3 regions of the Amycolatopsis sp. cmx-4-83 genome follow, and region 3 is predicted to be linked to each of the others. Evidence: riboswitches for the same ligand, from Rfam matches in the RefSeq annotation. Region 3 holds a riboswitch; each other region holds the start of a gene.
What was found. Region 3 has a riboswitch for S-adenosylmethionine ahead of thrC (threonine synthase). Riboswitches for the same ligand answer to the same signal wherever they lie in the genome.

Region 1 (10,028 bases), on a different contig from region 3:
CACGCCGCCGCCGGTGGACCCCGCCGTGAGCACCTGGGGACTGCCGCAGACGGCGTCCTGGGCCCGCGGCGACGAGCCGGTCAAACCGGCCGGCACGGGCAAGCGCGGCCGGCTCGGCGAGGTCATGGAGACCCAGGGCCTGGAGGGCGAGCAGCTGTCGGTGCAGCTCCTGGAGGTCCAGGACCCGGCGGACTACCTGTTCAGCGCGGCCGGCTACCGCCTGGAGGACGGCGAGCGCGCGGTGGTCGTGCACACCGAGATCACCAACCGCGGGGCGATCCCGTTCGCGTCGCTGCCCGACAACTACCTCGAGCTGATCGCCGCCGACGGCACGGCGATCGGCAAGGCGCCGGTCTCGCTGACCTCGCGGCCCCCGCACAAGATCGGCGTCAAACCGGGCGAGACCCTCGGCGGGCACACGGTGTACGTCCTACCGGACGCGACGCGCGTGGTGTCGGTCCGGTGGAGCCCCCGGCCGGAGCCGGACGAGCGCACGCTGACCTGGGCGATCGAGGACTAGTAGCTCTCGTCCCGCAGGGTCTCCAGCGCTTTCGCCAGGTCGTCCGGGTACTCGGACTCGAACTCCACCCACCGGCCGTCCGCCGGGTGGGCGAAGGCCAGGGTCTTCGCGTGCAGCCACTGGCGGCTCAGGCCGAGGTGGCGGGCCAGCACCGGGTCCGCGCCGTAGGTCAGGTCGCCGACGCAGGGGTGCCGGAGCGCCGAGAAGTGGACGCGGATCTGGTGCGTGCGCCCGGTTTCGAGCTTGATGTGCGTCAGCGACGCGGCCCGGAAGGCCTCGACCACCTCGTAGTGCGTCACGCTCGGGCGGCCGCCCTGGACCACGGCGAACTTGTAGTCGTGGCGGGGGTGGCGGTCGATCGGGGCGTCGATCGTGCCGCGCGTCGGGTCCGGGTGGCCCTGGACGATCGCGTGGTAGCCCTTGTCGACCGTGCGCTCCTTGAACGCGCGCTTCAGCACCGTGTACGCGTGCTCGCTCTTGGCCACCACCATCACGCCGGTCGTGCCCGCGTCGAGCCGGTGCACGACGCCCTGGCGCTCGGCCGCGCCCGACGTCGCGATGCGCAGGCCGGCCGCGGCGAGGCCGCCGACCACCGTCGGGCCGGTCCAGCCCGGGCTCGGGTGCACGGCGACGCCGACCGGCTTCGAGATCACCACGATGTCGTCGTCGTCGTGGAGGATCTTCATGCCCTCGACCGGCTCCGCGACGATCTCGACGGGGTTGGCCGGCTCCGGCAGGGTGATCTCCAGCAGGCCGCCGCCGGAGAGCCGGTCGGACTTGCCGGCGGGACGGCCGTCGAGCAGCACGTCCCCGGACTCGGCCAGTTCGGCGACGACCGTGCGGGACAGGCCCAGCAGCTTGGCGAGGCCGGCGTCGACCCGCATCCCGTCGAGCCCGTCGGGCACCGGGAGCATCCGCGAGCTCACGCCTGCTCCTCCTGCGTCTTTTCGATCTTCTTCTTGTCCTTGGTCGACGTGCCGTCGTAGTCCTTGCCCAGCAGGGACAGCAGCACGATCAGCGCGCCGCCGACACAGATCGCCGAGTCGGCGATGTTGAAGATCGCGAAGCCCTTGCCGTTGGGCGCGAACGCCGAGATGAAGTCGACGACGTGGCCCTGCAGCCCGCCGGGCGCGCGGAAGATGCGGTCGGTCAGGTTGCCGGTGGCCCCGGCGAGCACCAGGCCCAGGCCGATCGCCCAGCCGATCGAGCGCAGCCGCCGCGACAGCCAGATGATCGCGATGACGACGGCGAGCGCGACCAGCGCCAGCACCCACGTCATGCCGGTGGCCATCGAGAACGCGGCGCCGGGGTTGCGGATCACCTGCAGGTAGATGAGCCCGCCGAGGATCTTGACCGGCTCCTTGCCCTCCAGGTTGGCGGTGACCAGGTTCTTCGTCACCAGGTCGATCGCCCAGAACACGACGGCGATCGCGAACACCCAGCCGACCCGCCGCTTCGGCAGCAACGGCTTCGCCGGGACCTCGGGGTTCTCCGGGGCGTCGGCAGCCGGGTCGGGCACCGCCTCTTCGGGCGCGGCGGTGTCGGGTTCGGAACGGCTGGGCTCGGTGCTCACCGGTCCATTGTCCACGGCGCTGGTCAAGCGGTGTCGCGGCGGTGCCGGAGCAGGGCGGCGAAGGCGGCGGCGAGCAGGACGAGCGCCGCCAGCAGCACGCCCACGAGGTCCGCCGAGAGCACGACGGCCACGAGCGCGAACAGGGCCGCGGTGACCAGGAGGAACACGCTGCGTTCGTACGCCGCGAGCACCAGCAGGCCGAGGGTGGCCAGCAGCGGGCCGCGCAGCCCGTCCCCGAGCCGGAACTGCCAGGACCCCACCAGGTCGAGCAGCGGGACGGCGAGCAGCGCGCCGAGCGTGCCGAGGACGAACCACCCGGTGCGGCCGGGCGCAGCGCGAGGGCGTACCAGACGGCCGTGCCGGCCACCACCACGAGCAGCGCGACCAGCCACACCGGCCCGGCGGGCAGCTCCGCCCCCGCGGCGTAGTAGGTGTCCTGGGTGAAGAACTGCGTCGCCGGGTAGCCCGTGCCGCCGACGCCGCCGGTGCCGAGGTGCTGCTGCTCCAGCGGTCCGGAAACGAGGTTCACGGCGTCGCCCTCGGCCGGGCTCCGGCGCGACAGCAGCCGCACCACCGCCGCGCCGATCAGCGCGAAACCCAGCAACGCCAGCGGAAACCAGAAACGCGGTCCTCTCCCCATCGGGCCAGGCTAACGCTCAGCAGAACGGCGGGAGCTCCCGCGGGTCGCCGACCGGCGCCCAGCGGCCGTCCACCTTCGCGTACTCCCAGTCCGCTCCGCGCGCGACGATCCGGCGCAGCGCCAGCAGCACGCGGTCGACGTGCTCTTCGGTGCTGCCCAGGCCGAGGCTGACGCGGATCGCCTGCTGCCCCTCGCCACCGGCGACGGCGATCAGGCGCTTGGCCGCGATGTGGGCGCAGAAGGCGCCGTCGCGCACGCCGATGCCGTACTCCGCGGACAGGACCGCCGCGAGCCAGCCCGGGTCGAACCCCGCGACGGTGAAGCTGACCGTGCCGACGCGGTCGACCGGCGCGTCGAACAGGCGCAGTTCGGCGCAGCCCGGGATGCTCTCGAGTCCCTTGCGCAGCCGGGTGAGCAGCGCCTGCTCGTGCGCGACGACGGCGTCCCAGTCGCGGGAGAGGGTCTCGCACGCGACGCCCAGCGCGTACACGCCGACGGTGTTGGGCGAACCGGCTTCGTGGCGCTCGGGGCCGTCGTTCCAGACGACGGCGTCTTCGGTGACGAGCTTCGTCGCGCCGCCGCCGGCGAGGTACGGGCGCGCGGCGCGCAGCCAGTCCGCGCGGCCGATCAGCGCGCCGGCGCCGAAGGGGGCGTACAGCTTGTGGCCGGAAACGGCGACGTAGTCGACGTCCAGGTCCCGGATCGAGATCCGGCGGTGCGGCGCGAGCTGCGCGGCGTCGAGGGCGATGCGGGCGCCGTGCTTCCGCGCCACGGCGGCGATTTCGGCCACCGGGAGCAGCTCACCGGTCACGTTGGACGCGCCGGTGACGACCACGAGCCGGGGCCCCTGCGGGGAACCCGCGAGTGCTTCGTCCACAGCGGACACTGCCGCGAGGCGGGTGCGCGGGGCCGGGATCCGCCGGACGTTCGGGCCCTGCCACGGCAGCAGCGCGGCGTGGTGCTCGGTGTCGAAGACGACGACGGTGGTGTGCCGCGGCAGGCTGCGGGCGAGCAGGTTGAAGGAGTCGGTGGTGTTGCGGGTGAAGACGACGGTGTCGGTCCGGCGGGCGCCGACGAACCGGCGCAGGACGTCGCGGGTGCGCTCGTAGAGCTTGGTGGAGACCTGCGAGGCGAAGCCGGCGCCGCGGTGGACGCTGGCGTACCAGGGCAGGAACTCGTCGACCTTGGCGCGGACGGCGTCGAGGCAGGGGGCGCTCGCCGCGTGGTCGAGGTTGGCGTACCCGATGGTTTCGCCGGTGACGAGCGGGACGCGCAGCGACGCGCCGGCGACAGTGGGGATGCCCTGCGGGGCAAGGGTTTCGGTGCCACGGGCGGCCGGGGCGGTGGCGAGACCCGGTTCGGCGGCGTGCGGGGTTCCGGAAGTCGTGGCGCTGGTGCGGTCGATGGCGAGAGTCATCGGGGTGCCTCCTGGCGGTCCGGGGGACCCCGGCGAGGGGCCCGCGCTTGCCCGTCGCGGGACGCGACCGGCCCGGTCTTCACCCGGGGCACCCCACCGCGGTAGGAGGGTTGCCGGCCAGCAAGCCGGGGCTTCGCGCTGGCACTCATGACCTGGCACAGAAGGTAACCGAGAACGCGCCGGGTGGCCAACCCCCTCCTCACATTCTGAGACGCCGTTCACAGCGCGCCCTGGTCAGAGCTTCGCGCGGAACCGGCCGGGCAGCGGGATCACGGCGTCGTCGGCGAGGTGCGTCGCGGTGCCTTCGTACTGCTCGGCGTGGTCGAGGGTCACCCAGTGGCCGCCGGCGCGGTGCTGCAGGTGGCCGGTGGCGGCGAGCGGCGTGGGTAGCCACCCATGAGAACGAGAGCCGGCCGCGTCAGCGACCCGACTCGCCCTTCCAGCGGGCCAGGCGCCCGGCCCGGTCGACGGCGCGCAGGCGGAGCTCGACGGCGTCGCGCACCGCCGACGTCGTGACCACCAGCAGCTGGTCGTGCTCCTGCAGCCGGCTGGTCTTCTGCGGGGTGAAGCCCGCTTCGCCGCGGACGACCAGGCTGACCGTCGCGCCGACGGGGAGCCGCAGCTCGGAGAGGTACACGCCGTGCAGCTTGGACCCGGGCTGGATGCGCACCTGCAGCAGTTCGGCGCCGAGCTCGTCCAGCGGGGCCGAGTCGACCTCGATCTCGTGCGCCTCGGACTTCTTCGCCAGCCCGAGCCAGCGCCCGAGCGGGCCGAGCGTCGCGCCCTGCAGCAGCGTCAGCACGATGACCAGCACGAACACCGCGTCGACCAGCCGTTGCGCGCCGGGCACCCCGTGCGACAGCGGGATCATGGCGAGCACGATCGGCACCGCGCCGCGCAGTCCGGCCCACGACAGGAACGCCTGTTCCCGCCACGGCAGCCGGAACGGCAGCATCGCCAGCACGACCGAGATCGGCCGCGCCAGCAGCAGCACGACGGCGCCCGCGACCAGGCCGGGCACGATCGCGTCGAGCAGCCGGCCCGGCGAGGCGAACAGGCCGAGCAGCACGAACAACCCGATCTGGGCCAGCCAGCCCAGCCCCTCGGCGAACGAGAGCGTGTCGGAGCGGTGCGGGAGCCGCGAATTGCCGAGCACCAGCGCGGCGACGTAGGTGGCGAGCAGCCCGGACGCGTGCAGCAGCTGCCCGGACGAATACGCCACGACGCACACCGCGACCGTGGCCAGCGGGTACAGGCCGGTCGCCGGCAGCGCGGCGCGGCGCAGCGCGATCCCACCGAGCCAGCCGAACGCGAGCCCGATGGCCAGGCCCGCCGCGAGCTCGTAGACCACGAGCAGCGGCAGCGACCAGTCCACAGTGGTGCCTTCGGCCAGCACGACGACGGCGATGTAGGCCGGCGCGTCGTTGATGCCGGACTCCAGTTCGAGCGCGCCGGTGAGCCGTTTGCCGATCCCGGCCGAGCGGAGCACCGAGAACACCGCCGCCGCGTCGGTCGAGGCGAGCACCGCGCCCCACAGCAGCGCGATCCGCCAGTCGAGGCCCAGCAGCCAGTGCAGAGCCGCGCCGGTGACCGCGACGCTGACCACGACGGACACTGTGGACAGTGCGATACCGATGCCCAGCGCGGGTTTGACGGCCGACCACCGCGTGGTCAGCCCGCCTTCGGCGAGGATCATGACGAGCGCGGCGAGGCCGAGCGACTGGGTCAGCTCGGGGTTGTCGAAGCGGATGCCGAAGCCGGCTTCGCCCAGCAGCACGCCCATCGCGAGGTAGAGCAGCAGCGAGGGCAGGCCGAGCCGGATCGAGACCCGCACGGCGAGCACGGAGGCGAGCAGCACGACGCCGCCGACGCCGAGCAGCACGGGAAGCTGGTCCATGCCGCCTCCCTCCCGAGTGCCGTGGGGCCCTCAGAATAGTGAGGCGGGCGGGTTAACACGTTCGTGTACCGCTGCCGCGAGTCGGACACCCGGTGTGTTAAGGACAGCCGAGCGCGTCGAGCTCGACCCCGAGCGCCGCGAACGGCCGCCGCGCCGCCGGGAGGACCTTCACAGCGCGGTGCCCGTCGCGGACGACCCAGCCGGCGTCGACGGCCCGGTCCAGCAACGCCGCCGGGAGCGCGCCGGCGAGGTGGTCGCGGCGCTCCGTCCAATCCAGACAGTCGCGCAGCAGCGCCCGCCGCCCGGCGGCGACCGGCACGCCGAGACCGTCCAGGACCTCGCGGCCGTGCCCGGTCAGCGTCAGGCCGTCGGCGGTGTCGACCAGCCCGGTCGCGAGCATGCCGTCGCGGAGGGCGACCCCGAGCACGCCGGCGAGGTGGTCGTAGCAGGTGCGCGCGAAGCCGAGCCGCTTCACCCGCAGCGACGCCTTCAGCCCGGTGACCGGGCGGTGTGCGGCGTGCTGGGCCAGGTGCTCGATCAGCTCGGCCACGCGCGGGTCGGCGATCCGCACGTAGCTGGCGCGGCCCTGCTTGACGCGGGCGACGAAGCCGGCGTCGGACAGCCGCGTGACGTGCTCACTGGCGGTGGAGAGCGCGATCCCGGCCGCTTTCGCGAGCTCGCCGACGGTCCAGGCCCGCCCGTCGAGCAGGACGAGGCACATGGTGGCCCGGCTCGGGTCGGCGAGCACCGCGGCGACCTCGGCGAGGGCGATCGTCTCCATGCCCCCACGCTACGAGCTCCACCCTTCGGCCCCCGCCGAAGCGTCACTTTCATAGGGAAAGTTCCGTCCAAGGACCCGGCACTTTCACGTGAAAGTGCCCACCTGGGAGCCGCACTTTCACGTGAAAGTGCGGCTTGGGCGGTCAGAGCGCTTTCAGGAACTTCGCCGCCAGGGTGACCGCCGGGCCTGAGTCGTTCGAGTTCTCCAGCACCACCGCGAACGCCACGGTCCCCCGGTACCCGACGAACCAGCCGGTCGCGTCGGAACCGTCGCCGAACTGGGCCGTGCCCGTCTTGCCGAACACCGTTCCCGCGCCCGCCGCGGCTCGGCCCGTTCCGCTGGTCACCACCGCGCGCATCAGCTTGCGGACCTCGCCGAGCACCGCTGCGGGCGGGGCCGAGTAGCCCTTGACCACCGTGGTCGGGAGGTCGTGCCACAGCCTCGGCGTGATCGCCTTGCCCGCCGCCACCGTCGCGGCCATCACCGCGCCGCCGAGGGCGCTGGCCTGGATGCGGCCCTGGCCGAAACCGTCCTCGACCTGCTCGTCCTTGCTCGCCGCCGGCTCGACCTTGCCCAGCTCCGTCTTGATGCCGGGGATCTCGTAGTCGGCGTTGAGGCCCAGCTCGTCGGCCGCCTTCTTCAGCCCGTCCGCCGGGAGCGCCAGCGCGAGCTGCCCGAACGTCGTGTTGCAGGACCGCGCGAACGCCGTCTGCAGGTTCGTCGCGCCCAGCTCGAAGTCCTCGTTGCGCACCGTGCGCGTGCCGATCGTGGCGACGCCGGGGCAGTCCACCGGCGAGCCCGCGGTGAGCCCGCTCTGCTGGACCGCCGCCACGGACGTCGCGATCTTGAACGACGAACCGGGTTCGTACAGCCCGCTGAGCGCCTTCGGGGAGTTCCCGGCCGCCGCGTTCTGGGCGACGGCGAGGAGGTCGCCCGAGCCGGTGTCGAGCGCGACCAGCATGGCCGATCCCGGGTAGCCGTCGACCGCGGCCTGCGCGGAGTTCTGCGCGGCCAGGCTCAAGCTCGACGTCAGGGGCTTGGACCCGGCGTCGGCCGGCTTCCCGAACAGCGTCTCCAGGCTCTTGCCTCCGACGTCGACGCGCTGGACGGCGAACCCGCTGCCCGAAGCGGCCGTGACCTGGCCGGCGAGCGCCGACCGCAGCAGCGGCGCCGGGTTGCCCTCGACCGGGCGCAGGCCGCCCGACCCGGCGATGAGCAGCGGCTTGCCGTCGCGGTCGGCGACCGCGGTGGTGTCCGTCGCGACGGTGCCCACCACCAGCCGCTGGCCCGCCTCCAGCTTCGGGTGCAGCAGCGACGGCGCCCAGTGCACGAGCCACTTGCCGCCGGCCAGCCCGAGCTGGAACTGCACGTCGTAGCTCCACAGGCCGCCCTTCAGCGACCACGAGAAGGTGAACGTGCCCCCGGTCGTCTTCGCGCCGGCCGGCGTCGGCTGCAGCAGGGTCAGCTTGGCCCCGACCGACGTCGGGTTCAGCGTGTTCCGGGCGTCCCGCAGCGCCACCGCGGCCGCCGCGTTGTCGTCGGTCAGCCGGGCGGCCGCGTCGGGGTTGTTCTCGGTCAGGTCCTGCAGGTACTCGGTGATGGCCGAGTGCGGGTCGAGCGCGCCCGGGTTGTCGACCGAAGTCGCCCCGGCTTCCGCCGTCGGCGCCGTGTCCCCGCCGTTGAGCACGAAGAACGCCGCCACCACGACCGCGACGACCAGCAGCGCGCCGCCGATCAGGATCCCGCGTCTCTTGCCAGGACTCATCCCGGTTCCCTCCCCCGTGCCCGCCACGACCGTGAGTGGCAAGTCGGGTCAGCACCTTACTTGCCACTCACGATCGGCGTCAGGCTTTTGCGACCCCGGCGGTCACCTTCGTGCCGTCGCCGACCGTGCCGGCGAAGCCCTCGCCCACCGGCTCGTAGGCCACCGACGTCGCCAGCACCTCCGCGGCCAGGAACTCCTCGTACGCCCGGGCGGCCTCGACGACGTCGGCCGGGGCGTCGACGGTCAGCGCGATCCGGTCCGCGACGTCGAGCCCGGCGTCGCGGCGGGCCTGCTGCACGACCCGGACCAGGTCGCGGGCCACACCTTCGGCCGCCAGCTCCGGCGTGACCTCGGTGTCGATCAGGACCAGCCCGGACCCGCCGGGCAGCTCGGCCGCCGCGCCGCCGCTCTTGGCGACCAGCCGGCGCTCGAACTCGCCCTCCTGCAGCGCGATCCCGGCCGCGACGACGGTGTCGCCCTGCAGCGACCAGTCGCCCGCCTTGACGGCCTTGATCACCGTCTGGACGTCCTTGCCCAGCCGCGGGCCGGCGGCGCGGGCGTTGACCGCGACCTCGAACCCGCCGTGCGCGGCGACGTCAGTGGTCAGCTCGACCGCCTTGACGTTCACCTCGTCGCGCAGGATGTCCGCGAAGGCCGTCAGAGACTCGGCGTCCTCGGCCGCCACGACCAGCGACGACAGCGGCAGCCGCACGCGCAGCTTGTTCGCCTTGCGCAGCGACAGCGCCGACGACGCCACCTGCCGCACCCGGTCCATCGCGGTGACGAGCGCCGCGTCGGCGGGCAGGTCGAGCGCGTTCGGCCAGTCGGTCAGGTGCACCGAGCGGCCACCGGTCAGGCCGCGCCAGACGACCTCGGTGGTCAGCGGCAGCAGCGGCGCCGTGACCCGCGAAGTCACCTCGAGCACGGTGTGCAGCGTGTCGATCGCGTCCTGGTCGCCGGCCCAGAAGCGGTCCCGCGAGCGGCGCACGTACCAGTTGGTCAGCACCTCCAGGAAGTCCCGCACGGTCTGGCACGCGCCCGCGACGTCGTAGCTGTCCATCGCGAACTCGACGTCGGTGACCAGCTCGTGCGTCTTCGCCAGGACGTACCGGTCGAGCACGTTCGGCGAATCCGTGCGCCACTTGCCTGCCACGCCCTCGGCGTTCGCGTACAGCGCGAGGAAGTAGTACGAGTTCCACAGCGGCAGCACGGCCTGGCGGACGGCGTCGCGGATGCCCTTGTCGGTGACGATCAGGTTGCCGCCGCGCAGGATCGGGCTCGCCATCAGGTACCAGCGCATGGCGTCGGAGCCGTCGCGCTCGAAGACCTCGTTGACGTCCGGGTAGTTGCGCAGCGACTTCGACATCTTCGCGCCGTCGGACCCCAGCACGATGCCGTGCGAGACGCAGGCGCGGAACGCCGGCCGGTCGAACAG
Region 2 (10,028 bases), on a different contig from region 3:
TTGCGGCGGAACCGCCGCTCGAGACCGCGTGCGGTGATCATGGGAACCCCTCTCTAATCAAACTTGACTACTTGAGGGACACACTGTGCCGCAGCGAGGACCCACTAGTCAAACTTGATTACCGACCCCTGGCCTGACGTCATGAAAGGGTCGTTCACCGCGTCCGGCGTCATGAACGAGTCGTTCATGACCTCCCGCGGCCGGCCGCCCGCCTACCCGGCCGGAGGCTCCCCGAAAGACGCGCCGGACTCGCCCGCCATCTCGTACTCACCGGCCTCGAGCCGGGCGATCAGCCCCTCCAGCCACGTCAGGCTCGCGTCCGTGATCCCGCCCCACAGCCGGTACAGCTCGCCGACGTGTTCGGGCGTGCCCAGCTCCATGCTCGCCTTCACCTCGTCGAGCATCAGCACCGCCTGTCGCTGCTCGGCCTCCAAGTGCACCAGCCGGTGCCGGAGCAGGTTGATCACGCGGGCGCGCGGCAGGGTCGTCATCAGTGAGATCCCCGCCGACAGGTCCGGGTGGTTGAGCTCCGGGTCGGACAGCGCCTTCGAGAGCAGCACCTGGTACTCCTGCTCACCCTCGGACGTGAGCCGGTAGGCGACGCGGTCCGGGCCGCCGGCGCCCGGCTCGACGTCGACCTGCTCCAGCAGCTCTTCGGTCGTCATCTTCTTCAGCGCGTGGTAGATCGAGCCGGGCTGGACGTTCGCCCACTTGTCCGCCGACCAGCTCAGCAGCTCGCGCCGCACCTGGTAGCCGTGCGCGCGGCCGTACATCCGCACCACCCCGAGCACGAGCAGCCGTGTCGCCGACAACCGGGCCTCCCTCTCGACAATGCGCGTGACGCCCTCCGTAGGCTAATAAGGTATGAGCACCCCTGTGTTGACCGCGGTGGCCTGGCCCTACGCCAACGGCCCCCGCCACATCGGCCACGTGTCCGGATTCGGCGTCCCGTCCGACGTCTTCTCCCGCTACCAGCGAATGGCCGGCAACCGGGTGCTCATGGTCTCCGGCACCGACGAACACGGCACCCCGATCACGGTCCAGGCGGACAAGGAAGACTCGACCCCGCAGCTGACGGCGGACAAGTACACCCGCCAGATCGGCACCGACCTGCAGGGCCTCGGCCTCTCCTACGACCTGTTCACCCGGACCACGACCGGCAACCACGCCGAGGTGACGCAGCAGATCTTCCTGGCGCTGCACCGCAACGGCTACGTCGTGCCGAAGACCACGCGCGGCGCGATCAGCCCGTCCACCGGCCGCACGCTGCCCGACCGCTACGTCGAGGGCACCTGCCCGATCTGCGGGTACGACGGCGCGCGCGGCGACCAGTGCGACAACTGCGGCAACCAGCTCGACGCCGCGGAGCTGATCAACCCGAAGTCGCGGATCAACGGCGAGACGCCGAAGTTCGTCGAGACCGAGCACTACTTCCTCGACCTGCCGGCGTTCACCAAGACCCTCGGCGACTGGCTGGGCACCAAGACCGACTGGCGCCCGAACGTCCTCAACTTCACCAAGAACCTGATCGACGACATGCGGCCCCGGCCGATCACCCGCGACCTCGACTGGGGCGTCAAGATCCCCCTCGACGGCTGGCGCGACCAGCCGCTGAAGCGGTTCTACGTCTGGTTCGACGCGGTGATCGGGTACTTCTCGGCCAGCGTCGAGTGGGCTCGGCGCTCCGGCAACCCGGACGCGTGGCAGGAGTGGTGGAACAACGCCGACGCCCGGTCGTACTACTTCATGGGCAAGGACAACATCACCTTCCACGCCCAGATCTGGCCGGCGCTGCTGTTCGGCCACAACGGCGAAGGCGACAAGGGCGGCGAGCCCGGCAAGTACGGCAAGCTGCACCTGCCCGACGAGATCGTCTCCAGCGAGTTCCTCACCATGAGCGGCTCGAAGTTCTCGACCTCGCGAGGGCGCGTCATCTACGTCGAGGACTTCCTGCGCGACTTCGGCCCGGACACGCTGCGGTACTTCATCTCGGTCGCCGGCCCGGAGACCCAGGACACCGACTTCACCTGGGACGAGTTCGTCCGCCGGACCAACTTCGAGCTGGCCAACGAGTGGGGCAACCTGGTCAACCGGTCCATCTCGATGGCGCACAAGAACGTCGGCGCCATCCCGCGCCCGGAGGCCCCGACGGCGGCCGACGAAGAGCTGAAGGCGTTGTCGCGCAAGGCGTTCGACACCGCGGGCGCGCACCTGGCCCGCTCCCGGTTCAAGCAGGCGGCGAGCGAGGCGATGAAGGTCGTCACCGCGGCGAACAAGTACATCTCCGACCAGGAGCCGTGGAAGCTCAAGGACGACCCGGCGCGGCGCGACACCGTGCTGCACACCGCGCTGCAGGTCGTCTCCGACGCCAACACGCTGCTGACGCCGTTCCTGCCGCACTCGGCCCAGAAGGTGCACGAGGCCCTCGGCGGCACCGGCGTCTGGGCCGCCCAGCCGGAGCTCAAGGAGGTCGACGACCTCGACATCGCCGGCCGGGTCAACCCGATCCTGACCGGTGACTACGCGGGCGAGCAGGCGAAGTGGGAGTCGAAGCCGATCGAGGTCGGCGTGCCGCTGGCCAAGCCGTCGCCGCTGTTCACCAAGCTCGACCCGGCGCTCGGCGAGACCGGCCCGGAGTGGGCGCCGATCACCAAGGAGTAAGAGGTATGCATGGGTGACGAGAAGCGCGAGCTGCCGCCGGTCCCGGACCGGCTCCCGGTGTCGGTGGTGGACGCGCACACCCATCTCGACGCGTGCGGCGCGGTCACCGCGGCCGATGTTGCGGCCATGGTCGACCGCGCCGAGCGCGCCGGTGTCGCCCGCGTCGTCACGGTCGCGGACGACCTCGCCTCGGCCCGCTGGGCCACCGAGGCGGCGACCTGGGACCCGCGCGTGTGGGCCGCCGTCGCGATCCACCCGACGCGGACCAAGGCGTTCGGCGAGGCCGAGAAGTCCGAAGTGGAGCGCCTGGCTGCGACCGACCGCGTGGTCGCGGTCGGCGAGACCGGTCTCGACTACTACTGGGACTACTCGCCGCACGACGCCCAGCAGGAGGCGTTCCGCTGGCACATCGACCTCGCGAAGCGGCTGGACAAGCCGCTGATGATCCACGACCGCGAGGCCCACGACGACGTGCTGCGCATCCTGGCCGAAGAGAATGCGCCGAATGCCGTAATCTTCCATTGTTTTTCCGGAGACGCGGAAATGGCCCGCAAGTGCGTGGACGCGGGATACGTCCTTTCCTTCGCGGGCACGGTGACTTTCAAGAACGCCAAGGGCCTCCACGAGGCAGCCCGGCTCTGCCCGGCGGACCAGTACCTCGTCGAGACCGACGCACCGTTTCTGACCCCCCACCCGTTCCGTGGACGGCCGAACGAGCCGTTCGGCGCGGCTTACACCGTCCGTCACCTCGCGGCGCTCAGGGGCGAAGCTGTCCACGAAGTCGCCGAAGCGGTCCGAACCACTGCCGAGCGGGTGTACCGACTCCCCAGCGTCACAACGGGGTGAACGCATTGCGACATCAGGGTTCCTTGATCGTCCACCTGATGGAGTGACGGGGATCACGACACTCCGGGGGGTGTTTGCGCAACCCGGCGGGACCCGTTACTGTCCCGTGATCGTGCCGGTCGGGCCTGCGCTCAGCAGCTTCCGATCGTCACGCCCAGTCGTAGAGACGGCGCCCCCGACCGCCGTCTCGTGAAAGGGAACGATCCCCGGTGACAGGTAGCAGACAGGCTGGAGCGCGCTCCGCCGTTCTCGAACGCAGTTATTTCGAGAACACCGCGTACGGTCAGCTCGACTTCTCCGACGACCCGAACATCACGCAGCAGGACATCCTCGCCGCGCTCGGCCCCGACGCCGACGCGATGATGGCCGAGATCGACGTCGACGTCGACGAACTGATCCGCCTCATCAACGCCGAGACGACGTACCTGCCCCCGATCGTCATCCCGGACGAGATCGAGGCGGACCGGACCGCGTCCCCGCAGGCCAAGCGCGCCGCGATGGACGAGAGCATCCGCCAGACCAGCAAGGTCTGGAAGCGCCGCTTCCTCAAGGGCGCCGTCCTCAGCGTCATGATCAGCGTCGCCGGCGGCGGCGCGGCCGCGCTGGCGATGAACAAGAGCGTCACCGTCGACGTCGACGGCCAGCAGCAGACCATCCACTCCTTCGGCGACACCGTCGGCGAAGTGCTGGAGGACGCGGGCCTGTCCGTCGGCGAGCACGACTCGCTCTCGCCCTCCCCGCAGGCGGAGGTCGGCGACGGCGGCGTCATCAAGCTCGAGCGCGGCCGCCAGCTCAAGATGATCGTCGACGGCGCGGAGCACACCTCCTGGGTGCGCGCGACCCACCTCGGCGACGCGCTGTCCCAGCTCGGCATGACCGGGATGGACAAGCCCGGCACGTGGATGTCGATGCCGAAGGACGGCGAGCTGCCGCTCCAGGGCGCCACGGTCGAGATCAAGACCCTCAAGAACATCACCCTGTACGACGGCGCCAACGCGCCGAAGCAGGTGAAGACGACCGCGGTCACGACGAAGGAGTTCCTGGGCGAGTACAAGCTCACCCTGGGCCCGGAGGACCAGGCCGAGGGCGGTCTGGACGTCAAGCTGACCGACGGCGCCCAGGTCCACATCAGCCGCACCGGCGTCTCGACGGTCGTCCAGAAGGAGTCCATCGACCCGCCCGAGCAGCGCGTCGACGACCCGGACCTGGACAAGGGCAAGACCCAGGTCGAAGACCCCGGCACGCCCGGCGAGAAGATGGTGACCTACAAGGTCACGCAGAAGAACGGCAAAGAGGTCGCCCGCGAGAGCATCTCCGAGCAGATCATCACCGCGGCCAAGCCGAAGATCATCCACGTCGGCACCAAGAAGGCCCCGACCCCGGCCATCGGCGACGGTTCCGCGTGGGACCGCATCGCGGCGTGCGAGTCGGGCGGCAACTGGGCCATCAACACCGGCAACGGCTACTACGGCGGCCTCCAGTTCGACAAGCGCACCTGGGACGCCTACGGCGGCGACGCGTACGCGAACCTGCCGAGCCAGGCTTCGCGCGAGCAGCAGATCGCGGTCGCGGAGAAGGTCCGCGACGCGCGTGGCGGCTACAGCGCCTGGCCGGTCTGCGGCAAGAAGGCCTGAGTTTCGCTTCGGAACGGCCCCCGTCCTTTTTGGGCGGGGGTCGTTTCGTCTGCGGTCCGCACCGAGCGGAACAGGGCCGGAGTACGGTCGGTAAGCTCGCCCGGTGGTTGAACTGTTGGGACCGGCCGAGATCCGGGCGCTGGCGGCCGAGCTGGACGTGCGGCCGACCAAGAAGCTCGGGCAGAACTTCGTGCACGATCCCAACACCGTCCGGCGGATCGTCGAGCTGGCGAACGTCACCGAGGACGACGTCGTCCTCGAGGTAGGGCCCGGGCTCGGGTCGCTGACGCTGGGCCTGCTCGCCACCGGGGCGCGGGTCGTCGCCGTCGAGATCGATCCCAAGCTCGCCGCGCGGCTGCCCGAGACCGTCGCCGAGCGGGGGGCCGAAGCCGCCGGCCGGCTGACCGTCGTCGGGGCCGACGCGCTGCGCGTCAAGAACGCCGACCTGCCCGGCGAGCCGACCGCGCTCGTCGCCAACCTGCCCTACAACGTCGCCGTGCCGGTCGTGCTGCACCTGCTCGCCGAAGTGCCCTCGCTCGCCTCCGGGCTCGTCATGGTGCAGACCGAGGTCGCCGAGCGGATGGCGGCCGGGCCGGGCAGCCGGATCTACGGCGTCCCGAGCGTCAAGCTCGCTTGGTACGGTCCCGCACGGAAAGTCGCCGCGGTACCACGGTCGGTGTTCTGGCCGGTGCCCAACGTGGATTCCGCGCTCGTCGCCTTCGAGCGCGCCGCCACCCCGGCGTCCGAAGACCGGGACGGTCTCTTCTCCCTGGTTGACGCCGCTTTCTCACAACGCAGGAAAACGCTTCGCGCCGCGCTCGCGGGCTGGGCGGGCTCGGCCGAACGGGCCGGGGAGCTCCTGACGGCCGCCGGGGTCGACCCGAAGACCCGGGGAGAGCAGCTCGACGTGCACGCTTTCGCCCGGATCGCGGCACGCGCGCGGGTCCACCACTGAATCCACCACAGTGGAGGCGGTGAAAAACGCACGTTTCGGCCGTCACCCCGTGACTGCGACACCTCCAGTCGTGTGATGTGGGCCAACGGGCTTGCTTTCGCTCCGTGGGATCGGCTTAACTCAGTACGTCCATCCCGAGCGACCGAGAGACCTGGCTCGTCGAAGTCGCAGCAACCACCCTCCACAGGGCAGGTGCTACCGCCAGGACCGATGGAGGCCGTTTTCGATGAAGAGGGTAGCTCGCCCCCTGCTGTTGACCAGGCGCCGCGTTGTCGACGAAGGCCGCCGCTCCGTCTCCGCATGTCGACGCTCGCGCTGAGCTTCGTCTGAGCCGACACACCCCTTCTTCACGCACCGTCCACTGAGGACGGACACTCGCTTGTGGCCGGGCGCGCCCTCGTGCGCTGCGCCCTGTTTTTCTGGAGCTATCGTGATCACGGTCGAAAACCTGTCCAAATCCTTTGCCACCAACGGAGATTCCGTCGTCGCCCTGCACGACGTGAGCGTCGAGGTCCAGGCCGGCTCGCTGTTCGGCGTCGTCGGCCCGGCCGGTTCGGGCAAGTCCGTCCTGGCCCGGTGCATCGCGCTGCAGGAGCGCCCCGACCGCGGCGTCGTCCGGCTGGACGGCCTCAACACCGGCACGCTCGACGGCCGCCGCCTCCGCGAGATCCGCCGTCAGCTCGGGGTCGTTTCGACGAAGCCGGAGCTGATCGCCGAGCGCACCATCGCCGGCAACATCGCTTCCCCGCTGGAGCAGCTCGGCGTCGACGGCCCGCAGCGCCGCAGCCGGGTCGGCTCGCTGCTCGACCTCGTCGGCCTGACCCCGCGCGCCGCGCAGCGTCCCGGTGAGCTCACCGCGGGTCAGCTCCGCCGCGTCGCGGTCGCGAAGGCGCTGGCCGCCGCGCCCGCCGTGCTGCTCGCCGACGACCCGACCGCCGGGATCGACCCGGAGGAGGCCGGCTCGGTGCTCACCGTGCTCGACCGCGCCCGCTCCGAGCTCGGCACCACGGTCGTCGTCACGACGCCGGACGCGGGCGTCGTCCGCCGGCTCTGCGACGACGTCGCGGTGCTGGAAGACGGCACCGTCGTCGAGCGCGGCACCGTGCTCGACCTGATCTCGAACCCGGGCAGCCGCACCGCGCAGGCGCTGCTGCCGGCCATCGAGACGTCGCGCTCGCAGTCCTCGCGCTACGACCGCGCGGTCGACGTCGTGCTGGTCGGGTTCGCGTCGGTGGGCGCGCTGCTGCCCGAGGCCGCCGGCCGCTTCGACGTCGAGTTCGCCACCATCGGCGGCGGGCTGACCCGGATCGGCGACACCCCGGTCGGCCGCTTCCGCCTCGGCGTCCGCGGCGAGCGCGCCGACGCGGCGCTGGCGTGGGTCGCCGAGCGCGGCGGCCACGTCACCCAGACCGCCCGCGGCCCCCAGGCCGTCGTCGCCGCCTGATCCCATCTGTCGCGAAGGCCACCTCGAGGAATTCGAGGTGGCCTTCACGGCGTTCAGCGGGAGCCGCGCGGGAGGACGAGGAACGCGGTGAGGGCGGCCGCGGCGACGATCGCCGCCGCCCAGGCCGACGCCGTCGTGTAGCCGTGGACGATCGCCGTCGGCGTGGTGAGGCCCGCCGAGACCGCGGTGGCGATGGTGTTCAGGGCGGCCGTGCCGAGGGACGCGCCCACCTGCTGCGACGTCGTCACGAACGCCGAAGCCGCGCCCGCGTCCCGCGCACCGACGTCGCGGGTGGCGACGTTCAGCACCACCGGCATGCACAGCCCGGCCCCGACGCCGAGCAGCAGCTGCATCGGCAGGACGACCCCGGCGTAGGACGCGTCCGGCGTCAGCCGCGTGGCCGCCACGAGCCCGCAAGCCAGCACGGACAACCCGCCCGCCAGCAGCGGCCGCGGGCCGACGCGCGGGAGCAGCCGTCCCGAAAGCTGGGTCGACGTCAGCATGTTCGCCCCCAGTGTCGGCAGGAACGCCAGCGCCGCGGCGAGCGCGCCGTAGCCCATCACGACCTGCAGCTGGTAGGTCAGGAACAGGAACATCCCGAACGCGCCGAACGAGGCCGCCCCGATCGTCAGGTAGGCGACGGCGCGAGCGCGGTCGCGCACCACCGCGAGCGGCAGCAGCGGGTGCGGGTGCCGGGCCTGCCGGCGCGCGAACCAGCCGAGCAGGAACAGCGACAGCACGAGGAAACCCAGCACCGGCAGGGAAAATCCCTGAGTGGCCACTTCGGACAGTGCGTGCACCAGCAGCACGACGCCGCCGCAGCTGAGCGCCGCACTGGTCCAGTCCAGCTGCGTGTCGCGGTGCGCGGCCGTCGGCGGCACGGCGAACCAGGCGCCCAGCCCGGCCAGCACGGCGACCAGCACGTTGACGTAGAGGCTCCAGCGCCAGTCGAGGAACTGCGTGAGCGCGCCGCCGACGGTGAGGCCCAGCGCGGAGCCGGACATCATGATGGCGCCGAAGATCCCGAACGCCTTCCCGCGTTCGCGGGGGTCGGTGAAGGTGAGCGTCAGCAACGACATCGTCGACGGCGCCAGCAGCGCGGCGAACACGCCCTGCGCGGCGCGGGCGCCGATCAGCCAGCCCGCCGACGGGGCCGCGCCGCCGACCGCGGACGCCACGGCGAACCCGGCGATGCCGACGAGCAGGGTGGTGCGGCGGCCGAGCCGGTCGGCCAGCCGCCCGCCGAGCAGCAGCAGGCCGCCGAACGCCAGCGTGTACGCCGAGATCGTCCACTGGCGGCCGGTGCCGGACAGGCCCAGCGCGCGCTGGGCCGACGGCAGGGCGATGTTCACGACGGTCGTGTCGAGCACGACCATCAGCTGGGCCAGGCCCAGCGCGGCGAGCGCGAGCCAGCGGCCCGCGACGCGCTCCGGCGCGGTGGTGGTCACGGTGAACCCCCGAGGTAAGCTGCAGATGCATTGCTTGTCGGCCGACAAGCAATGCCAAGCTAGGTGATTACTAGTCGGCCGTCAAGTAAGTTGAGGGGTGGAGCATGGCCGGGCGACGCACCGACACGCGCGAACGCATCCAGCGCGTCGCGCTCGAGCTGTTCGCCGAGCAGGGGTACGAAGGCAGCTCGCTGCGGGAGATCGCCGAGCGGCTCGAGGTGACGAAAGCCGCGCTGTACTACCACTTCCGCACGAAGGAGGACATCGTCACGAGCCTCCTCGAGGACTGGGGGACGGCGCTCGACGACCTCCTCGAGCGCGAAACCCGGCCCGAGGAGCTGCTCACCGCGTACGCCGGGCTGGTCGAAAGCAAGTTCGGCCCGGTCATCGGCCTGGTGCAGCGCAACGCGACGGCGTTGAAGGCCATCGCCGCGGGCGCCGGGCTCGCGGACCGGATGCTCCGCCTCCACGAGCTGCTCTGCGGCGGGTCCGACGCCCCCGAAGCGAGCCTGCGCGCGCGGCTCGCGCTGGTCGCCGTGCAGCTCACCAGCGTCGAAGGCGGCCCGGAAACCCCGCCGGACGTCGCGCTCGCCGTCGGGCTCGACATCCTTTCTCCTGGTCGGAACGCGGACACGTAGGCTGGTCGGGTGCTCGCCGTAGTTCCGCCCCCAGTCACCGTCCGGGTCCCGGCCAAGGTCAACCTGCACCTTTCGGTCGACGACCTGCGCGAAGACGGTTACCACGAGCTGGTGACCGTGTTCCAGGCGCTGTCGCTGACCGACGAAGTGACAGTCGCGGTCACCGACGACCCCGGCATCGAGGTCTACGGCGAAGGTGAAGGCACCGTCCCGACCGGCCCGGAAAACCTGGCGTGGCGGGCGGTCGAACTGCTCGCCAAGCACGTCGGGCGCACCGGCGAGCCGAAGGTCCGGGTGGTGCTGCGCAAGGGCATCCCGGTCGCCGGCGGCATGGCGGGCGGCAGCGCCGACGCGGCGGCGACCCTGGTCGGCCTCGCGTCGCTCTGGAACCTCGACGTCACG
Region 3 (10,028 bases):
CCGGAGACCAGCGGGTTTTCCCGCGTTCTCGACCGTGCGTTCGGTCACCCTTCGGGACCGCTCGGCCGCCTCGGCGGCTGGGTGATGGCGCGGGGCAACGCCGCGACCGAACACCGCGTCGTCGACCTCGCGAAGATCGAACCGGACGAAACCGCCTTGGTCATCGGCCCCGGCCCCGGCGTCGGCCTCGACGCGGCCGCGCGCCTGGCCGGCCGCACCATCGGCGTCGACCCCTCCCCCGAGATGCTCGCGCTGTGCCACGACCGCTGCGGCGACCGCGCCGAGCTGCGAGAGGGTTCGGCCGCGCGCACCGGCGAGCCCGGCGAGTCGGTGGACGTGGTCCTGACCGTGAACAACGTCATGCTCTGGGACGACCGCGCGGCGGGCTTCGCCGAGCTGTTCCGGGTCCTGCGCCCCGGCGGACGGCTGCTGCTGTCCGCGCACGAGAAGTGGCTGCCCGTGAGCAGGCACGTGCTGGCCGACGAGGCCACGGCGGCGGGCTTCGCCGACCTGCAGACGTGGACCTGGGAGCCGCCCGGTTTCGCCGCGCTCGCCGCCCAGCTGCGCGCCGTCAAGCCCGCCTAGCGGGTGTCCGTCCGGATCGGGTGGCCTTCGGGGACCTCGACCAGGACGATCCGCGTGCCGTCCGGGTCGGCGATCCAGGCCTCGTCCAGGCCCCAGGGCTCGCGCTGGGCGTCCCGGACCGGTTCCAGGCCCTTGGCCTCGAGGTCGGCGAGGGTGCCGGCCAGGTCGCGGACCTGCAGCCAGAGCACCAGATCGGGCGACGAGCCCGTCTCGCCCTCGCCGGAGACCTCCAGGGAGCCGTGCCCGAGGAAGAACACGGTGCCGCCGGGGAATTCGCGCTCGACGGCCAGGCCGAGGGTGTCGCGGTAGAACGCGGTGGTCGCGGCGGCGTCGCGCGGGCGGATGATCAGCCTGCTCTTCAGGACTTCCATCGCACCATCCCTACCGGACGGGCTCAGGCGGCCGCAATCGCGGCGATGCCGGACAGCACGAGCACCGAGCCGGCGAGCCGCCGCACGGCGTCGCGTTCGCCCAGCACCAGCCACGCGGCGAGGCCGCCGAGCACGATGCTCAGCTCGCGGGCGGGTGCGACCAGGCTGACCGGCGCCATCGTGAGGGCGAACAGGACGAGGATGTAGGCGACCGGCGAGAGCAGCCCGACCACGAACACCTCGCGGCGCTGCTCGCGCCAGATCCGCGTCACTTCGGCGCGGCCGGCCAGCGCACCGGGCACGAGCAGCACGCTCTGCAGGATCGAGCCGAGGCCGAAGTAGACGACCGGCGGCACGCCGAGACCGGTCACCGAGTGCGCGTCCCAGAGCGTGTACCCGGCGATGACGGCCCCGGTCAGCAGCCCGTAGCCGATCCCGGCCCGGCGGGCCCGCGGGTCACCGCCGCCACGGCCGGTGCTGATCACCAGTACCCCGGCGATGACCAGGAACGCGCCGACGAGACCGAGCCACCCGGGGCGTTCACCCAGCACCAGGACGGCGGCCAGCACCGACAGCAGCGGTCCGGTGCCCCGGGCGACCGGGTAGACGACGGACAGGTCACCGACGCGGTAGCCGCGTTGCAGCACGATCCCGTAGGCGATGTGCAGCACCGAGGTGACGAACCCGGCGAGCAGCCAGCTCCACTGTGGACGGTCCGCTTCGACGACGAGCTGCACCACCGTGATCGGCAAGAGCACGACCGCGCCGACGGTGTAGTAGAGCCAGACGAACTGGGTGCCGCCGGAGGAGATCCGCTTGGCGGCGAGGTTCCACGCGGCGTGCACCACGGCGGCGACGAGGACGAGGGACAGGGCGGTGGCGTTCACGGGACCCCTCACGGGTTTTCGCGGGCGCGAAAACCGGGTCCTCCAGGCTTTTGCCCCGTCAGATGAACGACCGGCCGTCCGGGCCCGCCGATGGTGCCGCTCGGACCAGACCCGCCCGGCCCTGGTTGTGTGTACGGCGTGCGGACCGGCGACGGAACCCTAGGCACTGACCGCCGTCCACCGTACCCCCGGTGATCAGGTGCCGCCGGAAGCCGCCGCGAGCTGGGCTGTTAAAGTGGACGCTCGTTGCCGTGCGGCATTCCGTCATGGAGGAAACCCGCTTTTCAGCGGGGCCGAACGAGCGCGGCGGCGGATCTCACCGAGTGAAAGCAGGAGTTGCCTCATGGCCAACATCAAGTCGCAGATCAAGCGCATCACCACGAACGAGAAGGCGCGTCAGCGCAACCAGGCGATCCGGTCCTCGGTGAAGACCGCGATCCGCAAGGTCCGCGAAGCGGCCGACGCCGGCGACAAGGCCAAGGCCACGGAGCTGCAGCGCGACGCCGCCCAGAAGCTGGACAAGGCCGTCTCGAAGGGCGTCATCCACGCCAACCAGGCCGCCAACAAGAAGTCGGCGCTGGCCAAGCGCGTCAACGCGCTCTGAGCTGGTTGATTTCTGGGAAGGCCCCGGCTCCGGCCGGGGCCTTCTCCGTGTCCGGGGTCAGCGGTCGCCCTTGGCCGCCGCGACCTCGAGGACAGCGCGCTCCAGCGCGTAGCCCGGGTCCGCCGCCACGCCCTTGACCTCGGCGTTCAGCCGTGCGACCACCCGCATGGCCGTGGCCAGGCCGTCCTGGTTCCACCCGCGGGACTGGCCCTGCGCCTTGCGGATCTTCCACGGCGGCATGCCCAGCTCACCCGCCAGCTGGTTCGGGTTGCCGCGCCCGGCCCCCGAGACGCGCGCGATCGTGCGGACCGCGTCGGCCAGCGCGTCCGCCACCAGGACGTGCGGGACCCCCAGCTGCATCGCCCAGCGCAACGACTCCAGCGCCGCCGAGCGGTCGCCGCTGACGGCCTTCTCCGCGACCGCGAACCCGGTCACGTCGGCGCGGCCGCGGTGGTACCGGTGGACCGCGTCGGTGTCGATCGTCCCGCCCGTGTCGGCCACCAGCTGATTGGCCGCCGAGGAGAGTTCGCGCAGGTCGGAGCCCACGGCGTCGATCAGCGCGGCGACCCCGGCCGGGTCGATCTTGCCGCCCGCCCGGCGCACCTCGTGCCGCACGAACTGCTCGCGCTCGGCCGGCTTCGTCAGCTTCGGACACTCCGTGATCTCGGCCCCGGCCTTCTTCAGCGACGCCGGGAGCGTCTTGCCCGCCTTGCTGCGGCCGCCCCCGGTGTGGACGACGACGAGCACGACCCCCTCCGCCGGGTCCTTCAGGTAGGACGCCACGGCGTCGGCCAGCTCCTGCGAGATGTCCTGCGCCGATTCGAGGACGATCACGCGGCCCTCGCTGAACAGCGACGGGCTCACCAGTTCGGCCAGCTCGGGGGCTGTGAGATCGGACACCCGGACCCGGGTCAGCTCGGCCGTGGCGTCCATCGCGCGGGCGGCGGCCAGCGTCTCGCGGACGGCCCGCTCGATCAGCAGTTCTTCGTCACCCAGCACCAGGTGCAGCGGGGCCGGGGCGGTGGCTTGCGCGGTCACCCCCGAATCCTCTCACCCGCGCCGCGGTGCGCCCGCTCCGGTGATGTCGAGCGGACACCATGGCACGGCTCGAGCACCATGTCGTACGGTGTAGGCGAGGCAGCCCGCCCCGGGGAATCCCGGCGTGCGCGCACCGACAACTGAATACCGCTCATCCAGAGGGGCAGAGGGAACGGCCCGACGAAGCCCCGGCAACCGGCGTACAGCCCGTCATCCCGCGATCGCGGGGTAGCTGACGACCACGGTGCCAATTCCGGCCCGCTTCGGCGGGGCAGATGAGGAAGGAACCTCGCGATGACCGCAACCCTCGGCACGACCTCCACCACCAAGACCCCGGACCTCGGTCCCGCCGTCGAGCTGGTGTCGAAGGAAGAGGGCCACCGGCAGCCGCTCGCCCCCGAATTCGTCTCCGCCGAAGACTTCTCGCCGCTCGAGGTCGCCTACGACTTCGGCCGCGTCCGCCGCGAAGACATCGAGGCCGGCCCCAAGAACATCTGGCGCTACAAGAAACTCCTCCCGGTTCCGTCCAACGTCGAAGAGATCCCCAACACCGAGCCGGGCGCGACCCGCCTGGTCCGCGCCGACCGCCTCGCCAAGGAACTCGGCCTCAAGCGCCTGTGGGTCAAGGACGACACCGGCAACCCGACGCACTCGTTCAAGGACCGCGTCGTCGCCGTCGCGCTGGCCGCGGCCCGCGAGTTCGGCTTCGAGGTGCTCGCGTGTCCGTCGACCGGCAACCTGGCCAACGCGACGGCCGCCGCCGCGGCCCGCGCCGGCTGGCGGTCGGTCGTGCTGATCCCGAAGTCCCTCGAGCGCGCCAAGATCCTCACCACCGCCGTGTACGACGGCGACCTCGTCGCGGTCGACGGCAACTACGACGACGTCAACCGCCTCGCCACCGAGCTGGCCGGCGAGCACCCGAAGTGGGCGTTCGTGAACGTGAACGTCCGGCCGTACTACTCGGAAGGCTCGAAGACGCTGGCCTTCGAGGTCGCCGAGCAGCTCGGCTGGCGCATCCCCTCGCAGATCGTCGTGCCGATCGCCTCCGGTTCGCAGTTGACCAAGGTGGACAAGGGTTTCCGTGAGCTGGGCCAGCTCGGCCTCGTGGACGCCAGCCCGTACAAGGTGTTCGGCGCCCAGGCCACCGGCTGCTCGCCGGTGTCGGCCGCGTTCCGCGCCGGCCATGACGTCGTCCAGCCGGTGAAGCCGGACACCATCGCCCGCTCGCTGGCGATCGGCAACCCGGCCGACGGCCCCTACGTGCTCGACGTCGTCAACCGCACCGGTGGCGCGATCGAGGACGTCACCGACGAAGAGGTCGTCGAAGGCATCCGCCTGCTGGCCCGCACCGAAGGCATCTTCACCGAGACGGCCGGCGGCGTCACCGTCGCCACGGCGAAGAAGCTGATCGAGACGGGCAAGCTGGACCCGGACGCGGAGACCGTCCTGCTGATCACCGGCGACGGCCTCAAGACCCTCGACGCGATCGAGAACCACGTGGGTCCCAAGGCGATCGTGCCCCCGTCGGCCGCCGCCGTGAACAAGGCGCTCGGCTACTGACGTCCGCCGGCCCGGGGCGCGCCGCGAGGCGTGCCCCGGGTTTCAGCGGCGCGGCGGGCCACGAGGCTCGCCCCGGCGCGCGACCGCCGGCCCCGCCGTGTCCGTCACGACCGCCGTGTCGCCGTCGACGTCGGTCCGCGTGACGAGCGCACCGAGCGCCGTCAAGGTGTCCATTGTGGACTTGTTCGGGTGGCCGTAGGTGTTGCCGGCGCCCACGCTGACCAAGGCCACCCGCGGCGCCACCGCCGTGAGGAAAGACGGCAGCGAGTAACGCGAACCGTGGTGGGGGACTTTCAGCACCTCCGCTTTCAGGTCACCGATGTCGGCGAGCAGGTCGGCTTGCGCGGCCAGCTCGACGTCGCCGGTCAGCAGAACCCGGCCCGCCGCCGTGTCCGCCCGCAGCACGACCGAGCTGTTGTTGATGGTCGTTCCGTCCTGCCCCGCCGAGCGCGCCGGTACGTACCGCGGCCCCAAGAAGTCGAGCGACAATCCCGGCCAGGCCAGCCGCTCCCCCGGGTTCAGCTCCACCAGCGGCACCGCCTGCCGGGCCGCTTCCGCGGCCACCTGCCGCCACGCCCACTCCGGCGCCCGCCCCGCCCCGACGGCGATCCCGCCGACCGCCCGGCCGTCGAAGACCGACGCCAGCCCGCCGATGTGGTCGGCGTGCAGGTGGCTCAGCACCAGCAGCGGGATCCGGTCGACGGCCAGCCGGTGCAGGCATTCGTCGACCGGCCCCGGTTCGGGCCCGGTGTCCACGACGACGGCCCGCCCGGGTTCGGCGGTCGCCAGCACCACCGCGTCGCCCTGGCCGACGTCGCACTCGACCACTGCCCAGTTCCGCGGCGGCCACGCCGGCGCCAGCACCCGGACCGGCACGAGCACGAGCAACGCGCCGGCGGCCAGCACCGCCATGAGCAACCGCACCCGCCGTCGCCGGGCGGCCAGCACCAGCACCGCGAGGACGGCGGCGGCGAGGAGCCCGCCCCACCAGCCTCCCGGCCAGGCGATGACCGCACCCGGCGCACGCGCGCCGTGCCGGGCCACCGTGATCAGCCACCGGGCTTCGGGATCGGCGAGGTGCACCAGGAACTCCCCGGCACCCGGCCACCACGGGCCGGTGACCGTCGCCAGCACGCCGAGCACCGTCGCCGGGGCCACCACCGGCGCGGCGAGGACGTTGGTCAGCACCGAGACCAGGCTCACCGAGCCCGCCATGCCCGCGAGCACCGGCGACGTCACCAGAAAGGCGGCCAGCGGGATCGCCAGTCCTTCGGCGACGCCCGGCGGAACCCCGCGGCGGACCAGCCCGCCGGCCCAGCGCGGCGCGAGCAGCACCAGCCCGGCGGTGGCGCACACCGACAGCGCGAACCCGAAGTCCGTGGCCATCGCCGGATCCACCACCACGAGCAGGCACACCGCGAACGCCAGCGCGGGCAACGCCGAACCCCGCCGGCCCAGCGCCAGCGCCAGCAACGCCACCGCCGCCATGACCCCGGCCCGCAGCACGCTCGGCTCCGGCCCGACCAGGACGAGGAACCCCGCCAGGCAGGCTCCCGCCGCCACCGCCGACAGCCGCGGCCCGAGCCGCAGCAACCGAAGCAGCAGCAGGACCGCACCACAGGCGACGGCGAGGTTTCCGCCGCTGACCGCGGTGAGGTGGGCGAGGCCGGCGGTGACGAACTCCTGCTCGACGCGCGGTGACAACGCGCTCGTGTCGCCCAGGACCAGCCCCGGCAGCAGCCCGGCGGGTTCGTCCGGCAGTGCCTGGCACAGGTCGTGGAGACCGGCCCGCAGACCGGCCGCCACCCGCTGCCACCACGGCGCCGGACCCGGCTCCCCCGGCGGGCCGCGTACCGAAAGCACCGCCACGGTCAGGTCCGAGCCGCGCGGCGGCATCAGCAGGCCGGGCACGGTCACTTCCTGGCCCGGGAGAAGCGAAGCCCATTGGGCGACCGGAGCCAGCAGCAGGACGCGTCCGGACGACGACACCGGCCGCCCGTCGACCGACGCCGTGCGCACGTCGGCCGCCAGCACCACCGACCGGGCACCGGCCTGGCGATCGGCGTAACCCGCGCCGCGCACGGGTTTCGGGCGTTCGGCGACGACGACCCGCAGCACCGCGGGCAGTCCTTGGGCCGCTTCGGCGCGCAGGGCGTCCTGCTGCGCGTCGCGGATCCGCCAGGCGACCGGCCCGGCGGCGACGAGCCCCAGGACCAGCAGCGCCGCCGCCGCACTGAGCGCGCGAGGACGGTCGCGGGCCCGCCAGAGCACGAGCCCGGCGAGCACCGCCGAGGCGAGCCCGGCGGCCACGGCCGTCCACCAGCCGAGGAGCAGACCGCCGAGCGCGGCCAGCCAGCACGCCAGCGCCGCCGGCACCAGCCGCATGTCCTGCCGGGTGTCGGTCGCGGGGAAGGCGCTCATCCGACCGTCACCTTCTCCCGGAGCTTCTCGAATTTGCTTTCGCCGAGCCCGTCGACATCGCGCAGTTGCTCGATCTTGGTGAAGCCGCCGTGGTCGGTCCGCCACTGGACGATCCGCTTCGCCATCACCTCGCCGATGCCCGGCAACGTGTCCAGCTGGTCCGCGGTCGACGCGTTGAGGTCGACCTTCCCGCCCTCCGCCGGCGCACCGGGGACGGCGGCGGGTGCCGGGACGCCGACCGCGAGCTGCTCGCCGTCGGTCACCTTGCGGGCGAGGTTCAGCCCGGAGACGTCCGCGCCGGGATCGGCCCCGCCCACCGCGCGCAGCACGTCCGCGACGCGGGCGCCGGCGGGCACGGTGACCAGCCCCGGCGACCGGACGCGGCCGATCACGCTGACGACCAGGCCGGTCGGGGGCGCGGCCCGCGCCTCCGCCGCCGGTTTCGCACCGGGCAGCGCGGGCAGGGGCTCGGGTGCCGGACGGCCGCCGAAGAGCGTGACCGCGCCGAGGACGATCACCACGACCGCGGCGAAGACGCCGGCGAGCGCCCACCGGCGGCGGCCGGGACCGGCCGATCCGCCCGGCAGCCAGCGCCGGACCAGCCGGCCACCCGGCCCGACCGTGCTCGCATCGGGCGAGAGCTGGTCGGCCAGCCAGGAGAGCCGGTCGTTGACGGGGAGGCCCGGATCCCGGGCGGGCTGCTCGAACACACGATCGACGTTAGGGCGCGCGGGGAGGGGGCCGACAGGGGTGGTGGTGCTTCCTGTGGACAACCGGGGTGTTGTGGACGGATTCACCCGGCCCGGCCCGGGAACGGCCGTTTCCGTCGTACCCGGGTGGCATGCTGGCGGGTTCGGCTAGCTCCGGGACGGGACCGTGCGCTGGACGACCACGCCCAGCACCCCCGGCCCGGTGTGCGCGCCGATCACCGCGCCCAGCTCGGAGACCACGCAGCCCGCCGAGCGCGGGACGGCTTCCTCGAGCCGGTTCGCCAGTTCGACCGCCCGTTCCGGCGAGGCGAGGTGGTGGACGGCGAGCTCGACGTCGTCGCCGGCCGCGGCTTCGGCGGCGAGCTCGACCAGCCGCGCGATCGCCCGGTTCATGGTGCGGACCTTTTCCAGCGGCAGGATCCGGCCGTCGGCCATGTGCAGCACCGGTTTCACCGCGAGCGCCGTGCCGAGCAGCGCCGCCGCCGGGCCGATCCGGCCGCCGCGGCGCAGGTGGTCGAGGGTTTCCACGACGAACAACGTCGACGAGCACGCGGCCGCCGTCATCGCGGCGGCCTCGACGGCGGCGGGTTCGGCGCCCGTGGCCGCGGCACCGGCGGCGTGCAGCGCGGCGAACCCGAGCCCCATCGCCGTGGTCCGCGAATCGACCACGCGGACCCGGTCGGGCCCCACTTCCTGGGCCGCCAGCACCGCCGCTTCCCACGTGCCCGAGAGCTCGCGCGACAGGTGGACCGAGACGATCGAGTCCGCGCCCTCGGCGAACGCCGCGCGGTACACCGCGGCGAATTCGGTCGGGGTCGGCCGGGAAGTCGTGACGATCTTGCGCTGCTTCATCGCTTCGGCGACCGCCGCCGGGCCGGTCTCGACGCCGTCGAGCGAGACGACGCCGTCGACGAGGACGTGCAGCGGCACCACCCGGACCGCGTGCCGTTCGGCGAAGCCCTCCGGCAGGTGGGCGGTGGAATCCGTGACTACGGCGACCGACACGCCGTCAGCCTACGTGGCCGGGGGCCAGCACCGGCGCCATCAACACGGACATCGCGTCGCCCACCGAGGCGTGTCCCTGCCAGCCCCAGTGCATGCCGTCCGGGTTGCCCTCACCGCTCAGGACGTGCTCTCCGACAACGGCTTCGAGGTCGAGCAGCGGGACGTTCGCCCGCGCGCTCCACGCCGCCATCGCGGCCGCCGCGGCGGGACGCGCGGTGTGCACGCCGCCGTAGGCCGCCGCGCGGTGCACCGACGGCAGCATCCCGAAGACCGGCAGCTCGGGCCGCAGGGCGCGCAGCGCACCCACGGCGGTGTCGAGGTACTGGACGGTGAGTCTGGCCGGCAGCACCGTAGGCCGGCCGCGGAACGCGATCGAAAGCCGGGGCTGCGCGGCGAGGTAGGCCTTGCGCACGACCCGCCGGACGGGGTCGGGCCGCAGGTAGCGCAGCCCGGTGCGCAGGTAAGTGGGCAGCGGCGACGGCAGCGTGTCCATGCTGCCGACCGCGAACACGACGGCGTCGACGTGGTGCAGGTCGGCCCACACGCGCGGGTCGCCGGTCAGCGACCACCAGGCGTCGCGGGCGTTCCAGCCGATCCCGGCGACCAGGTCGGCGGTGCCGCCGAGCGCGGCGGCCGCGATGTTGGGCCACAGCCGCGGTTCGTCCGCGGCGCAGGGTCCTTCCGGACCGTGAAAGCTCAGCGAATCGCCGAACACCAGCAGGCGTGGCCCCATCGGCTAGCCGTGCATCCCCGCGTTGAAGGCGTGCAGCCGCCACTTGCCGTCGCGCAGGCCCAGCTCGACCCAGTGGCAGTTCGAGATCCCGCCCAGCGACGGCCAGATCGTGAC

Region 1: another riboswitch for S-adenosylmethionine. It lies ahead of ACLJQM_RS44110 (aminotransferase class V-fold PLP-dependent enzyme); the one in region 3 lies ahead of thrC (threonine synthase).
Region 2: another riboswitch for S-adenosylmethionine. It lies ahead of ACLJQM_RS09435 (methionine ABC transporter ATP-binding protein); the one in region 3 lies ahead of thrC (threonine synthase).

Annotation. Positions count from the first base shown of each region.
Region 1 is NZ_JAEBEF010000020.1:42,809-52,836, reverse strand. It holds gene ACLJQM_RS44130 (AsnC family transcriptional regulator) at 1-520, shown strand, start outside; gene ACLJQM_RS44125 (RluA family pseudouridine synthase) at 517-1,446, opposite strand; gene lspA (signal peptidase II) at 1,443-2,093, opposite strand; gene ACLJQM_RS44115 (hypothetical protein) at 2,117-2,485, opposite strand; gene ACLJQM_RS44110 (aminotransferase class V-fold PLP-dependent enzyme) at 2,750-4,150, opposite strand; SAM riboswitch class IV at 4,189-4,303, opposite strand; gene ACLJQM_RS44105 (potassium/proton antiporter) at 4,569-6,047, opposite strand; gene ACLJQM_RS44100 (ArsR/SmtB family transcription factor) at 6,145-6,828, opposite strand; gene ACLJQM_RS44095 (penicillin-binding transpeptidase domain-containing protein) at 6,971-8,593, opposite strand; gene ileS (isoleucine--tRNA ligase) at 8,673-10,028, opposite strand, start outside.
Region 2 is NZ_JAEBEF010000002.1:900,417-910,444, forward strand. It holds gene ACLJQM_RS09405 (ATP-binding cassette domain-containing protein) at 1-41, opposite strand, end outside; gene ACLJQM_RS09410 (PadR family transcriptional regulator) at 213-812, opposite strand; gene metG (methionine--tRNA ligase) at 865-2,661, shown strand; gene ACLJQM_RS09420 (TatD family hydrolase) at 2,671-3,507, shown strand; gene ACLJQM_RS09425 (transglycosylase family protein) at 3,717-5,141, shown strand; gene rsmA (16S rRNA (adenine(1518)-N(6)/adenine(1519)-N(6))-dimethyltransferase RsmA) at 5,245-6,096, shown strand; SAM riboswitch class I at 6,223-6,313, shown strand; gene ACLJQM_RS09435 (methionine ABC transporter ATP-binding protein) at 6,527-7,540, shown strand; gene ACLJQM_RS09440 (MFS transporter) at 7,594-8,988, opposite strand; gene ACLJQM_RS09445 (TetR/AcrR family transcriptional regulator) at 9,093-9,626, shown strand; gene ACLJQM_RS09450 (4-(cytidine 5'-diphospho)-2-C-methyl-D-erythritol kinase) at 9,636-10,028, shown strand, end outside.
Region 3 is NZ_JAEBEF010000009.1:500,671-510,698, reverse strand. It holds gene ACLJQM_RS29260 (class I SAM-dependent methyltransferase) at 1-585, shown strand, start outside; gene ACLJQM_RS29255 (VOC family protein) at 582-956, opposite strand; gene ACLJQM_RS29250 (DMT family transporter) at 980-1,843, opposite strand; gene rpsT (30S ribosomal protein S20) at 2,187-2,447, shown strand; gene holA (DNA polymerase III subunit delta) at 2,505-3,485, opposite strand; SAM riboswitch class I at 3,634-3,767, shown strand; gene thrC (threonine synthase) at 3,780-5,045, shown strand; gene ACLJQM_RS29230 (ComEC/Rec2 family competence protein) at 5,088-7,466, opposite strand; gene ACLJQM_RS29225 (ComEA family DNA-binding protein) at 7,463-8,176, opposite strand; gene ACLJQM_RS29220 (DegV family protein) at 8,324-9,181, opposite strand; gene octT (diglucosylglycerate octanoyltransferase) at 9,186-9,914, opposite strand; gene ACLJQM_RS29210 (histidine phosphatase family protein) at 9,918-10,028, opposite strand, start outside.